3 regions of the Streptacidiphilus jeojiensis genome follow, and region 2 is predicted to be linked to each of the others. Evidence: riboswitches for the same ligand, from Rfam matches in the RefSeq annotation. Region 2 holds a riboswitch; each other region holds the start of a gene.

Region 1 (4,753 bases), on a different contig from region 2:
GCGACGCCTCCGGCGCACCGCACTCGGACGGCGCAGCCTCCTCCCCGCCCAGCAGCGTCCGCACCAGCGGGTGCGCGCAGAACAGCCCGTCCCGCACCCCGATGCCGTACTCCGCGGACAGCGCCGCGGAGAAGTGCGAGCTGTTCCAGTCCTGCACGACGAAGGACAGCACACCCACCCGCGGGTGCTCCTCGCCGAACAGGGTCAACACCCTGACCTGCGGAATCCCGGCCAGCCCGGCCCGCAGCCGGTCGATCAGGAACCGCTCCCTGGCCACCAGCGCGTCGAAGCCGGCCTCGCCGAGCGCCCGGCAGGCGGAGGCGATGGCGTAGGCGCCGACGACGTTCGGCGAACCGGCCTCGTGCCGCTGCGGACCGCGGTGCCACTCCACCGCCACCGAGCCGTCGGCCTCCCTGGCCACGGTACGGCTGGCGCCGCCACCGGCCAGGTACGGCTCGGCGGCGTCCAGCCAGTCGCTGCGGCCGGCCAGCACTCCGGCGCCGAAGGGGGCGTAGAGCTTGTGCCCGGAGAAGGCGACCCAGTCGACGTCCAGCTCGCGGACCGAGACCGGGTGGTGCGGAGCGAGCTGGGCGGCGTCCAGGACGATCCGCGCGCCGTGCCGGTGCGCGGTCGCGGCCAGCTCGCGGACCGGCCAGATCTCCCCGGTGACATTGGACGCCCCGGTCACACACACCAGCCGCGGCCCGGCCGTGGTGGCGGCCAGCGCCTCGTCCAGCGCCGCCACGGCCTCCTCGGGCGAGCGCGGGGCGCGCAGGTAGCTGACGGTCAGTCCGTCCCTGCGCCAGGGCAGCAGTGAGGCGTGGTGCTCGGTCTCGAAGGCGAACACCTCGGTCCCGGTCGGCAGCACGCCGGCCAGCAGGTTCAGCGAGTCGGTGGTGGCCCGGGTGAAGACCACCTGGTCGTCCTCGCGCAGGTCCAGGAACTCGGCGACGGTGGCCCGGCTCTGCTCGAACAGGTCGGTGGACAGCTGCGAGAGGTACCCGGCGCCGCGGTGCACGCTGCCGTAGTAGGGGGCGTAGGCGGCGACGTCGTCCCAGACCCGCTGCAGGGCCGGCGCGCTGGCGGCGTAGTCGAGCGCGGCGTAGGTCACCTTGGCACCGCTGACCAGCGGGACCTCGACATCGCGGCCGAGGACCGCAAGCGGCTGACAGACGGTGGAAGTATTCGGGTACGCCGACACAGACCCCTCCAGGGCATCCAGTGGATCCCCGGCGCAAGGCCTGATCGGAAGGGATCCGCGCTTGCCCCACGGCATTGTTGCCGAAGGGCCTGGTCGTCACCCGGAGGCACCCCGCCACGGACGGAGGGTTGCCGGACAGCAAGCCGGGGCTGCAGCGGTCGTGAACCGCGCGCTGTCACTCGTGACCTGGTGAGAACTATGCCAGAGGTCCGCCCTGTGGGCGAACCCCCGTCCGGCATGTGGGACCGCCCGGACTACCTGTGCGTCGCCGCAGCCCAGCGCTCCAGCACCGCGGCGGCCGCGCCGGAGTCGATCGACTCCGCGGTGCGCTTCATCGCCGCCGCCAGCTGCTCGGTCAGCGGTGCGTCGGTCTGGTCCAGGGCGACCAGGGCCGAGGCCGAGTTGAGCAGCACCGCGTCCCGGACCGGGCCCTGCTCCCCGGCCAGCACCCGGCGGGCCACCTCGGCGTTGTGGGCGGCGTCGGCCCCGCGCAGCGCCTCGATGCCGACCGGGGTGATGCCGACGTCCCGCGGGTCGAACCGGCTCTGCTCCACCTCGCCGTCGCGGACCTGCCACACCGTGGAGGTCCCGGTCACGGTCAGCTCGTCCAGGCCGTCGTCGCCGCGGAACACCAGCGCGGAGGCGCCGCGGCGGGCCAGCACGCCGGCGATCAGGCCGGCCATCCTGGTGTCGAAGCAGCCCACGGCGTTGGCGCCGACCCGGGCCGGGTTGGTCAGCGGGCCGAGCAGGTTGAACGCGGTGGGGACGCCCAGACCGACCCGGGCCGGCCCGGCGTGCCGCATCGAGGGGTGGAACACCGGGGCCGGGCAGTAGGTGATCCCGGCCTCGACGGCGACCTCGGCCACCCGACGCGGGGTCAGCTCCAGATTGACGCCGAGCTTCTCCAGCACGTCGGTGGCTCCGCTCGCGGAGGAGGCGGCCCGGTTGCCGTGCTTGACCACCAGCGCGCCCGCGCCGGCCGCGACGATCGCCGACATGGTGGAGATGTTGACGGTCTTGGCCCGGTCGCCACCGGTGCCGACGATGTCCACGGCCCGGCCCGGCACCTCTATCACGGTGGCGTGGGCGTACATGGAGTCGACCAGACCGGCGATCTCGTCCACCGTCTCACCCTTGGCGCGCAGGCCCACCAGGAAGCCGGCGACCTGGATCGGCGAGGCCTCCCCGGTCATGATCCGGTCCATGGCCCAGGCGGTCTCGTCGGTCGACAGGTCGTCACCGGCGATCAGCGTGCTCAGCAGATCCGGCCAGGACCGCGCCTGCACGGGGTCGCCGCCGCCGTTCGCAGGAATCACGTTCACCATGGCCTGGGCCTCTCAGTGGGTGCAGATAAGGAGAGGCCCAGCCTAGCGACCGCGACGGCCGCCCCGTGGAAGATCTCAACCGACGAGATGCGCCTGACCACTGCGGAGCAGCGTCACCGCGGTCTCCGCCAGCGCCGCCGGGTCCACCGGCGCGGCGATGGCGGCGTCGGCGCGGCTCCAGGCGGCGAGCCAGGAGTCCTGCGGCCGGCCGATCAGGACCAGCACCGGCGGGCAGCCGTAGACCTCGTCCTTGAGCTGCCGGCCCAGGCCCATCCCGCCGACCGGGGTGGCCTCGCCGTCCAGCACCAGCAGGTCCAGCCGGCGGACCCCCTTGGCGTGGGCGTCCAGTGCCTTCAGCACCGCCGGCGCGGTGGCGCACTCCAGGTACTGGAGCTCCGCCAGGTCCGTCGCCGGCCGCTTCCCCAGCGCCAGCAGGACCTGCTCGCGGGTGGAGCGGTCGTCGCTGTAGACAAGAACGTTCAGTGCCATGGTCGGTATCCCCCTGGGATGTCCTCGGGCTGCTGATGGGTGACCGGGGTCACTTCGGCGTCTGCGCCGGATGCTACTCCCGAAGCACCGCCCTCAGCACCGGTACGAAACGGGAAGATCGGGACGGCAGCCGTCCGGCCGTTCCGGGTTCACCATTTCGGGGGACCCGGCGGCCAGTCGCGCACGGACACCGCCGGGCGGCGCCCCCCGCCATCCGGGCTACCTGCGAGGTCGTCAGGGGTCCGACCACGGCCGGAGGGTACGTCACCAGCCGGACACACCGAGGAACACCCCCCGGAGTGAAGACGGAATAAGCGACCGACATAATGACCGTCGTGGCGACAGCAACTGCAGTAGAAACCGGGCACGCACACGGATCGGTCAACCGGCCGAACCTGGTCAGCGTCGGAACCATCGTCTGGCTGGCTTCCGAGCTGATGTTCTTCGCGGCCCTCTTCGCGATGTACTTCACACTCCGCTCGGTCACCGGGACGGAGTACTGGCATTCCATCAACGAAGCCCTCAACGTTCCCTTCGCGTCGGGCAACACCACGATCCTGGTGCTCTCCTCCTTCACCTGCCAGATGGGTGTCTTCGCCGCCGAACGCGGCGACGTGAAGAAGCTCAGGGCGTGGTTCATCCTCACCTTCATCATGGGTGCGACGTTCATCGGCGGTCAGATCTTCGAGTACACGGACCTGGTCAAGCACGACCACATCTCGCTGTCCTCGGGCCCCTACGGTTCGGTGTTCTACCTGACCACCGGCTTCCACGGCATGCACGTGACGGGTGGTCTGATCGCCTTCCTGCTGGTCCTCGGCCGTACGTACGCCGCCAAGCGGTTCACGCACGAGCAGGCCACAGCGGCGATCGTCGTGTCCTATTACTGGCACTTCGTCGACGTGGTCTGGATCGGCCTCTTCGCGACCATTTACCTGATCAAGTAGGCCAGGGTCGGACCGTCCTCCCGGCACACCGCCGGGCGGTCCCCACAGACCGACCTGACGGTCAGCCAGACTCCAGACGCTCCAGATCCTCACACCGGGGTTAATCCGTGAAAAAGCTCTCCGCACGACGGCGCCACCCGCTGGCAGCGCTCGTCGTCCTACTCTTTGCGCTGGCGACGACCGGGGGGCTGTACGCGGCGTTCGCTCCGGCCGGCAACGCCCAGGCCGACAGCAGCCAGTCCCTGCAGATCGAGCAGGGCAAGAAGCTGTTCGCCGTGGGCTGCTCCAGCTGCCACGCTCTCAGCGGCGAGGGGACGAAGGACGGGCCCACCCTGGTGGGTGTGGGTTCTGCCAGCGTGGACTTCCAGGTGGGCACCGGACGCATGCCGGCCCAGCAGCCAGGTGCGCAGATCCCCGCCAAGAAGGTGATCTACACCCAGGACGAGATCAACGAGCTGGCCGCCTACGTGGCCTCGCTCGGCGCCGGTCCGTCGATCCCGACGTCCGACCAGTACGCCGCCGGCGACGTCGCCAAGGGTGGAGAGCTGTTCCGTACCAACTGCGCGCAGTGCCACAACTTCGCCGGTTCCGGCGGCGCGCTGTCCGAGGGCAAGTACGCGCCCTCCCTGGACGGCGTGAGCGCCAAGCACCTCTACGAGGCCATGCTCACCGGCCCGCAGAACATGCCGTCCTTCCCGAACAGCACCCTGTCCACGCAGAACAAGCAGGACATCATCGCCTACGTGCAGCACACCACCGACCCGGCGAAGAACCCCAGCTTCGGCGGGCTC
Region 2 (4,753 bases):
GAAGCGTTCCTGGGTCGACGGCTGCCGGCCGGTGACCGGGTCGGGGGAGTGGACGATCAGGGTGATGGTGATGAACTTCACGACGCAGCCCTCTCGGTGGCCCGGTTCCGGTCCTCGCCCCGGTTCTCGTCCCGGCTCCGCGGTGCGGCCAGGCCGAGGTGGTCGCGCAGCGTGGTGCCCTCGTACTCGCTGCGGAACACCCCGCGCTCCTGCAGCAGCGGGACGACGGTGTCGGCGAACTCGTCGATGCCGCCCGGGGTCAGGTGCGGGGCCAGGATGAAGCCGTCGCTGGCGTCGGTCTGCACGAACTCGTTGATCGTCTCGGCGACCTTCGACGGTGTGCCGATGAAGGACTGACGTCCCGTCACCTCGATGATCACCTCCCGGCTGGAGAGGTTCTTCGCGGCGGCCAGCTCCCGCCACTGCCGGGCGACGTCCAGCGGGTCGCGGTGCATCCGGACGCTGGCCCGCCCCTTGGCGATGGTGTTCTCGCCGACCAGCGGGTCGACCTCGGGCAGCGGGCCGTCCGGGTCGTGGTCGCTGAGGTCGCGGTTCCAGAGCTGCTCCAGGAACTTGATCGCGGTCTGCCCGCTGACCTGCTGGCGCCGGATCAGCGCGGCCTTCTCCTGGGCGTCCGCGTCGGTGTCGCCGAGGACGAAGGTGGCCGCGGGCAGGATCAGCAGCTCGTCCCGGCCGCGCCCGTACCGGTCCAGTCGGTCCTTGACGTCGGTGTAGAAGGCGCGTCCGGCCTCCAGGGTGCTGTGCCGGCTGAAGATGGCGTCGGCGGAGGAGGCGGCGAACTCCCGGCCCTCCTCGGAGTCGCCGGCCTGGAAGATCACCGGCCGTCCCTGCGGGCTGCGCGGGACGTTGAACTGCCCGGCGATGTCGAACTGGCTCACCCGGTGCTGGAAGCGTCCGGCGTCGGGGTCGGCCAGGAAGGTGCCGGACTCCTTGTCGGCGACGATCTCGTCGCCCCGCCAGGAGTCGAAGAGCACCTGGGCGGCGGTGAGGAACTGCTTGGCCCGCTCGTAGCGGTCCTCCTGGGCCAGGAAGCCGCCGCGGCGGAAGTTCTGTCCGGTGAACTCGTCCCAGGAGGTGACCACGTTCCAGGCGGCGCGGCCCGCGGAGAGGTGGTCCAGCGAGGCGAACTGCCGGGCCACCTCGTAGGGCTCGTTGAAGGTGGAGTTGATGGTGCCGGCCAGTCCGAGCCGGTCGGTGACCGCGGCCAGCGCGGCCAGGACGGCGAAGGTGTCCGGGCGGCCGACCACGTCCAGGTCGTAGATCTGTCCGCCCTGCTCGCGCAGCCGCAGCCCCTCGGCCAGGAAGAGGAAGTCGAACTTGGCGCGCTCCGCCGTGCGCGCCAGGTGGACGAAGGAGCTGAAGTCGATCTGGCTTCCGGCGGCCGGATCGCTCCACACCGTGGTGTTGTTCACACCGGGGAAGTGCGCGGCGAGGTGGATCTGCTTGAGTGGCTTGCTCATGCGACAGGCGTCCTTAGGTCTCGGTGGTGGAACAAGCGCTCAGACAGAGGTGGCGGCGGAGGTTGCGGCGGATGCGTCGGCGTAGCGGCTCTCCGGGCGGGGCAGGCCGAGCAGCCCGCGCAGGGTGTCGGCCTCGTAGGCGGTGCGGAAGGCTCCGCGGCGCTGCAGCTCGGGGACCAGCCGGCGGGTGATCTGCTCCAGGTCGTGGGGGAGGGTGGCCGGGCGCAGCCGGAAGCCGGTCAGCCCGGCCTGCTGCCACTCCAGCAGCAGGTCGGCGAGGTCGGCGGCGGTGCCGGCGAAGACCTCGGCGTCGCTGGTCAGCGGGGTGGCGGCCAGCTCGTCCAGCCGGTCCCGGCGGGCCGCGGCCGCGCCGGGGGCCTCGTCCAGGAAGACCAGCAGGTCGCCGAAGACGTGCACGGTCTGGTCGGCGCGCCCGGCCGCGGCCTGCTCGGCGCGGATCTCGGCGACGATGCCCCGGGCGCCGTCCGCGTCGTGCGGGGTGGTGAAGCCGAGGTCGGTGGAGCGGGCGACCAGTCGGTAGGGGATGGTCTGGTGCGCCAGCGCGGTGACCAGCGGCTGCCCCTGCGGGGGGCGCGGGGTGATCGACGGCCCCTTCACGCTGAAGGCGCTGCCCTCGAAGTCGATGTAGTGCAGCTTCTCGCGGTCGATGAAGCGGCCGGTGGCGACGTCGCGGATCTCGGCGTCGTCCTCCCAGCTGTCCCAGAGCCGTCGCAGCACCTCGACGTAGTCGGCCGCCTCGTCGAACAGCTCGCCGACCAGGGCCTGGACCTCGGGGCGCTCGAAGTCCTCGAAGGTGAACGGCGGCAGCGTCCGGCGCCCGAAGAGCTCGGCCTCGTGCGGGCGTCCCGACACCTGGACCCGTACCCCGCCGCGTCCGCTGCTGACGAAGTCGAGGGTGGCGATCGCCTTGGAGATGTGGAACGGCTCGGTGTGGGTGACCGTGGCGGTCGGCACCAGGCCGATGTGCCGGCTGAGCGGGGCGATCCGGGCGGCGGTCAGCACCGCGTCCAGCCGCCCGCGGACCTGGTCGGTGCGCCGGTCCGGGGCGAAGGTCTCGGCCGACTGGAGGCCCAGGGAGTCCTCGATGGTGACGAAGTCCAGCAGTCCGCGCTCGGCCTCGGCGACGAGGTCCGCCCAGTACGCCGCGGTGAAGAGCCCCTCGGGCCGGGCGTCGGGCAGCCGCCAGGCGGCGGGGTGCCAACCCGTGCCGTCGAGGGCGACGGCCAGATGGAGGGCGGGGTGTGGGAGAGGCATGGGGGAGATCGCTTCCTGCTCGATTGGGGCCCGATGGTGCGGCGGGCATGCCGAGGGGGACCCGCGCCGGGGCGGCCCGGGGCGGAGTCGGCGGGAGGGAGGGTGCTTCAGCGAGAGGACCGCTGCAGCGGGAGAGGTGCTTCGGAGCGGTGGCCGGAGGTACGGCGGCGCAGCGCCCGTCGAGCGGGGGTGCTGCTCAGGCGGCCGGACAGAGGGCGCTGGCGATGCGCTGAAGATCGATATGGCGACGCGAGTACGTGCCCACTGGTTGACGCACTGCTCTCACCTCCGGTTCAGCTTGCGCGCTTACAGGACTGCGCCGTCCTGTCGGGTCGTCACCTGGAGCACCCCGCCGCGTCGGAGGGTTGCTGGTCAGCCAGCCAGGGCTTGTTGCTGACGCTCGTAACCTGCTCACACGCTAACTCCGGATGGGCGTCGAACACAATCCCCAGTGATCGACTGGGGATGGCCGAGGAGGTCCGCGGAGGTCCGGGGGAGGCCCGGGGCCGCTCCAGCGAGCCTCCAGCGAATCTCCACCGAACCGATAGGCATTGTCTAAATGCGCCGGACGGGTTACCGTGATCCCTGGTTATGAGCGTCAGCGTCAAGCCCTGGCTGGCTGACCGGCAACCCTCCGACGCGGCGGGGTGCTCCAGGTGACGACCCGACGGGACGCCACAGTCCTGTAAGCGCGAGATCGAAAGCGGAGGTGAGAGCAGTGCGTCGAGCAGTAGCCGGAACGTACTCGCGTCGCCACGTCGATCTGCTGCGGGTGAGCAGTGCCCTGTGTCCGGGGACGTGCGCGGTCCGCTGACCGCACCCTTCTCTCCCTGCCTTCATTCCCGGCACCTGTCACCCCATTCACGCCCTCCCGCCGTGCCTCCACGGCGCGCTGCGGCGTTCTCACGGGACGGAACCCACACCCCCATGAGCAGTCCGGACACCTCTGCGCGCACTGCCGTCGCGCCCGAGCCTCCCCCTCCGGTCACCGACGACCGCCCGCTGCACCAGCGCCCCGAGGACGGGCAGCTGCTCGCCGCGAAGCTGGTCCCGCTGCGCCGCCCCGGCCAGTGGATCTCAGCTCTCGCCCTGCTCGTCCTGCTGGCCATGTTCGTCCACACCCTGCTGACCAACAAGCGGTTCCAGTGGGACGTGGTCGGCAGTTACTTCCTCAACGGCTCGATCGTGAACGGCCTGGTCCTGACGCTGTGGTTGACCGCGGCGGTGATGGCGACCGGCTATCTGCTCGGCATCGGCGTGGCGGTCATGAGGCTGTCCGGCAATCCGGTGCTGCGCTCGGTCAGCTTCGGCTTCGTCTGGCTGGTCCGCTCGGTCCCGCCGCTGGTCCAGCTGCTCTTCTGGTACGAACTCGCCTCGCTGTACCCGCAGTTGTCGCTCGGCATCCCGTTCGGGCACGAGTTCGCGACGGTGCGGACGGCCCACCTGTTCAGCGGGATCCTCGCTGCCTTCGTCGGCCTGACCCTGGACGTGGCGGCCTTCGCTTCCGAGATCGTCAGGGGCGGCATCCTCTCCGTGGAGCACGGCCAGACCGAGGCCGCCGAGGCGCTCGGCCTCGGCCGGGCCAGGATCTTCCGCAGGATCGTGCTGCCGCAGGCGATGCCGGCGATCATCCCGGCCACCGGCAACCTGCTCATCGGGATGCTGAAGGCGACCTCGATCGTCAGCGTGATCGCGGTGCAGGACCTGCTCTACTCGTCCCAACTCATCTACAACCAGAACTACCTGATCATCCCTCTGCTACTGGTCGCGACGCTCTGGTACATCATCCTCACCACGCTGCTCTCGATCGGCCAGTTCTTCGTCGAGCGCCACTACGCCCGCGGGAGCCGGCGCGGCGGCAGCGGAGGGACCGGCTTCTGGCAGCTCTTCCGCGGCAACATCCCGCTGTTCGGCGCCAACGGTGCGGCCGGCGGCCGCAGCGGACGCGAACTGGCGGGCCTGTCATGAGCGCCGTTGAGCAGACCCAGGAGCCCCTG
Region 3 (4,753 bases), on a different contig from region 2:
GGTGACCCGGCCGCCGCCGGCCGGGATGCTGCCGGTGTCGGTCTCCAGCGGCCGGTCGTACATCGCCTTGACGAAGGCCACGTCCGGGTCGGTGAGCAGCGGTCCGATGATCCCGGAGACGAAGGCGGGGTCGAACTCGCGCAGGTCGGCGTCGATGAAGCAGACCAGGTCGCCGCTGGTCACCAGCAGTGAGCGCCAGAGCACCTCGCCCTTGCCGGGCACGGCGGGCAGCTCGGGGAGCACCGAGTCCCGGTGCACCACCGTCGCCCCGGCGTCGGCCGCGGCCTGCGCGGTGCGGTCGGTGGATCCGGAGTCGACCACGACCAGCTCGTCCACCAGCGGCACGGCCTCCATCAGCTCGCGGCGGATCGCGGCGACGATCCCGCCGACGGTGGCCTCCTCGTCCAGCGCGGGCAGCACCACGCTGACGGTGGTGCCGCCGGCCTGCTTGGCGGCCAGCAGGTCCGGCAGCGGTCGGTCGGCGGCCGTCCAGGAGCGGCGGCGCAGCCAGTCGGCGACCTCGTCAAGCACAGGACTCCTCGGGTGGTGGCACCGGAACTCCGGTGGTGCCGGGTGTCTCGCCTCGCGGACAGCCAGTGATCGGTGGGCGGGGCTTCGGTTACAGTCTTGGGGACGACACGTTGCCGCCGCACGGCGGGTCTAACCGTTGTCACCACAAATGCCTTCCGGGCAGCGTCCGCAGCGAGCTGCGGAGCCCGGATCGCCATAGAGCTCATCCAGAGGGACTGAGGGAACGGCCCGTTGAAGTCCCGGCAACCCTCCTGCCAGCAAAGCCGCAGCTCAAGCTGTTGAGGCCCTGGTGGGGAAGGTGCCAATTCCGTCCTGCGGCGAGACGCGCCGCGGGGAAGATGAGGAGAGAGGGCCTCGCCATCATGGCTGCTGTAACCACCGAGTCCGTTGTGACCGCCGAATCCTTCGGACCCGCCGTCGCGCTGTCCTGCCGGGAGTGCGGCGCGCGTACCGCACTCGCTCCGGACTTCGCCTGTATCGAGTGCTTCGGACCCCTCGAGGTGGCCTACGAGCTGCCCACCGGTGACCCCGAGGCACTGCGCGCCCGCATCGAGGCGGGCCCCACCAACATCTGGCGCTACGCGCCGCTGCTGCCGGTCCCCGCCGACGTCGCCTCCCGGCCCAACCTGAACCCCGGCTGGACCAAGCTGGTCAAGGCCGACAACCTGGCCCGCGAGCTGGGCGTCACCGGCGGCCTGTACGTCAAGGACGACTCCGGCAACCCCACCCACTCCTTCAAGGACCGGGTGGTCGCGATCGCCGTCGAGGCGGCCCGCACCTTCGGCTTCACCACCCTCTCCTGCTCCTCCACCGGCAACCTGGCCGGCGCGGTCGGCGCGGCCGCCGCCAGGACCGGGCTGCGCTCGTGCGTGTTCATCCCGCACGACCTGGAGCAGGGCAAGATCGTGATGGCTGCGGTGTACGGCGGCGAGCTGGTCGGCATCGAGGGCAACTACGACGACGTGAACCGCTTCTGCTCGGAGCTGATCGGCGACCCGGCCGGCGAGGGCTGGGGCTTCGTCAACGTCAACCTGCGCCCCTACTACGGCGAGGGCTCCAAGACCCTGGCGTACGAGATCTGCGAGCAGCTGGGCTGGCGGCTGCCGGACCAGATCGTGATCCCGATCGCCTCGGGCTCGCAGCTGACGAAGATCGACAAGGGGCTCAAGGAGCTGATCGCCCTCGGCCTGGTCGAGGACAAGCCGTACAAGATCTTCGGGGCCCAGGCCGAGGGCTGCTCCCCGGTCTCGGTGGCCTTCAAGGCCGGCCATGACGTGATCCGGCCGCAGAAGCCCGACACCATCGCCAAGTCGCTGGCCATCGGCAACCCGGCCGATGGCCCCTACGTCCTGGACATCTGCCGGCGCACCGGCGGCGCGGTCGAGGATGTGAACGACGAGCAGGTGGTGGACGCGATCAAGCTGCTGGCCCGCACCGAGGGCATCTTCGCCGAGACCGCCGGCGGGGTGACGGTCGGCGTGCTGCAGAAGCTGATCAAGAACGGGCTGCTCGACCCGACCGCCGAGACCGTGGTCCTCAACACCGGCGACGGTCTGAAGACCCTGGACGCGGTGGAGCCCACCACCGGCCTGTCCGCCACCATCCGTCCCACCCTTGACTCGTTCCGAGAGGCTGGCCTCGCATGAGTGTCTCCGTCCGCATTCCGACGATCCTCCGCACCTACACCGGCGGTGCCGCCGAGGTCGCGGCCGAGGGTGCCACCCTCGCCGCGGTCATCGACGACCTGGAGGCCAACCACACCGGCATCCGCGGCCGGATCCTCGACGACAGCGGCAAGCTGCGCCGCTTTGTGAACGTGTATGTGAACGAGGACGACGTGCGCTTTGCCGACGGCCTGGAAACGGCCACTCCGGACGGCGCCGGGGTCTCGATCATTCCCGCCGTCGCGGGTGGCTGAAATTCGCCGCAGTAATCGCGGGCAGGCCGGGGCGTCCCTTCGGGGGCGTCCCGGCTTTCGCTTTGTCACCTCCCCTCGTGGTGCGCCCCGTCGAGGGCCGGCCGTGCCCCGGTGCGGTGCGGTGGTCCGGGAGAGGTAGAGTGGCTTCCGGTTACCCCTGTTGCTGAGCGGCCAATCCCCACCTGTCCCGTTGACTGAGACAGCGGTGGGCGCAGAGCTGTCACTGGGGCGTCAGAAATTCTTAAGCGAAATGACACATAGGTCCACTATGTCCGGGTCATTTTGCGGACCTTTGTTGCGATAACAATCGCTCCGCCCGTTAAGGCCTCCCAAGAATTCCCTCACTTATGCCCTGTTGCTGAGGGCACCCGAGTGGATACATTCAGCGTCGGTCGAAGCGTTGCGGGTTGCGCGGCGCCTTCGGTCCGGTCCGCGGAGTGCGGTCCGTGAAAGGGCCAGTAATAGGGGAGTTTGGAATGGCTCAGGGCACCGTCAAGTGGTTCAACGCGGAGAAGGGGTACGGCTTCATCGCGGTCGACGGTGGTGCGGACGTGTTCGTCCACTACAGCGCGATCCAGATGGACGGGTACCGGTCGCTCGAAGAGGGCCAGCGGGTCGAGTTCGAGATCTCGCAGGGTCAGAAGGGTCCGCAGGCGGACATGGTCCGCGTGGTGTGACCGCTCGGTGAGCGATCGCTGACTAGTGACAGGACCGGCCGAGCCTCGTTCCGAACGAAGCACAACGCAGGTCTTCCGGTAGGCCCGTACCCCTCGGGGTGCGGGCCTACCGGCGTCCGGGGTCCCCGGCAGGCGGCTGTCTGATCACCCATCTGCTTGCACTCAAGGGGGCAGAGTGCTAATCATTGGCGTTAGCACTCTGAGGTAGAGAGTGACAACGGGCCGGGTAGGTGAGGCCCCGGACGCGGCGGGAAGTGACCGCCGCAGGCCGGGTCCGTCCGTCGCGGGCGCCAGCGCGGTCCACACGCAGCCACCCTGTCCGGGAGGACCACTTCCATGGCCAAGATCATTGCGTTCGACGAGGAAGCTCGTCGCGGCCTTGAGCGCGGGATGAACCAGCTCGCCGACGCTGTCAAGGTCACGCTCGGCCCCAAGGGCCGCAACGTCGTCCTGGAGAAGAAGTGGGGCGCCCCCACGATCACCAACGACGGTGTCTCCATCGCCAAGGAGATCGAGCTCGAGGACCCGTACGAGAAGATCGGTGCCGAGCTCGTCAAGGAGGTCGCCAAGAAGACGGACGACGTCGCGGGCGACGGCACCACCACCGCCACCGTGCTCGCCCAGGCCCTCGTCCGCGAGGGTCTGCGCAACGTAGCCGCCGGCGCCAACCCGATGGCTCTGAAGCGCGGCATCGAGAAGGCCGTCGAGGCCGTCTCCGCGCAGCTGCTGGAGCTGGCGAAGGACGTGGAGACCAAGGAGCAGATCGCCTCCACCGCCTCCATCTCCGCCGCCGACCCGCAGATCGGCGAGCTCATCGCCGAGGCGATGGACAAGGTCGGCAAGGAAGGCGTCATCACCGTCGAGGAGTCGCAGACCTTCGGCCTGGAGCTCGAGCTCACCGAGGGCATGCGCTTCGACAAGGGCTTCATCTCCGCCTACTTCGCCACCGACCTGGAGCGTATGGAGACCTCGTTCGAGGACCCGTACATCCTGATCGCCAACTCCAAGATCGGCGGGGTCAAGGACCTGCTCCCGATCCTGGAGAAGGTCATGCAGTCCGGCAAGCCGCTGCTGATCATCGCCGAGGACGTCGAGGGCGAGGCCCTGTCGACCCTGGTCGTCAACAAGATCCGCGGCACCTTCAAGTCCGTCGCCGTCAAGGCCCCGGGCTTCGGCGACCGCCGCAAGGCCATGCTCGGCGACATCGCCATCCTCACCGGCGGCACGGTCATCTCCGAGGAGGTCGGCCTCAAGCTGGAGAACGCCGGTCTGGAGCTGCTGGGCCGCGCCCGCAAGGTCGTCATCACCAAGGACGAGACCACCATTGTCGACGGTGGCGGCGAGAGCGACCAGGTCGCCGGCCGGGTCAACCAGATCCGCGCCGAGATCGAGAACAGCGACTCGGACTACGACCGCGAGAAGCTCCAGGAGCGCCTGGCGAAGCTCGCGGGCGGCGTGGCCGTCATCAAGGCCGGCGCCGCGACCGAGGTCGAGCTCAAGGAGCGCAAGCACCGCATCGAGGACGCCGTCCGCAACGCGAAGGCCGCTGTCGAGGAGGGCATCGTCGCCGGTGGTGGCGTTGCGCTGCTGCAGGCCGGGATCATCTTCGACAAGCTGGAGCTGGAGG

Evidence for each region. A riboswitch is a leader RNA that binds a small molecule or an ion and turns the genes downstream of it on or off. The one in region 2 is predicted to bind S-adenosylmethionine.
Region 1: it holds a riboswitch for S-adenosylmethionine, as region 2 does, so the genes downstream of both, ABUW04_RS37420 (aminotransferase class V-fold PLP-dependent enzyme) here and ABUW04_RS16865 (putative leader peptide) in region 2, are expected to answer to the same signal.
Region 3: it holds a riboswitch for S-adenosylmethionine, as region 2 does, so the genes downstream of both, thrC (threonine synthase) here and ABUW04_RS16865 (putative leader peptide) in region 2, are expected to answer to the same signal.

What each region holds. Positions count from the first base shown of each region.
Region 1 covers NZ_JBEUKS010000020.1:124,285-129,037, forward strand. The annotation lists gene ABUW04_RS37420 (aminotransferase class V-fold PLP-dependent enzyme) at 1-1,201, opposite strand, end outside; SAM riboswitch class IV at 1,254-1,388, opposite strand; gene trpD (anthranilate phosphoribosyltransferase) at 1,456-2,526, opposite strand; gene ABUW04_RS37430 (hypothetical protein) at 2,602-3,015, opposite strand; gene ctaE (aa3-type cytochrome oxidase subunit III) at 3,342-3,962, shown strand; gene qcrC (cytochrome bc1 complex diheme cytochrome c subunit) at 4,070-4,753, shown strand, end outside.
Region 2 covers NZ_JBEUKS010000005.1:409,659-414,411, reverse strand. The annotation lists gene ABUW04_RS16885 (LLM class flavin-dependent oxidoreductase) at 1-81, opposite strand, end outside; gene ABUW04_RS16880 (NtaA/DmoA family FMN-dependent monooxygenase) at 78-1,481, opposite strand; gene ABUW04_RS16875 (LLM class flavin-dependent oxidoreductase) at 1,521-2,756, opposite strand; gene ABUW04_RS16870 (putative leader peptide) at 2,953-3,021, opposite strand; SAM riboswitch class IV at 3,054-3,164, opposite strand; SAM riboswitch class IV at 3,344-3,454, shown strand; gene ABUW04_RS16865 (putative leader peptide) at 3,466-3,570, shown strand; gene ABUW04_RS16860 (amino acid ABC transporter permease) at 3,684-4,724, shown strand; gene ABUW04_RS16855 (amino acid ABC transporter ATP-binding protein) at 4,751-4,753, shown strand, end outside.
Region 3 covers NZ_JBEUKS010000010.1:236,224-240,976, reverse strand. The annotation lists gene ABUW04_RS26850 (glucosyl-3-phosphoglycerate synthase) at 1-531, opposite strand, end outside; SAM riboswitch class I at 731-876, shown strand; gene thrC (threonine synthase) at 894-2,177, shown strand; gene ABUW04_RS26840 (MoaD/ThiS family protein) at 2,174-2,449, shown strand; gene ABUW04_RS26835 (cold-shock protein) at 2,926-3,126, shown strand; gene groL (chaperonin GroEL) at 3,463-4,753, shown strand, end outside.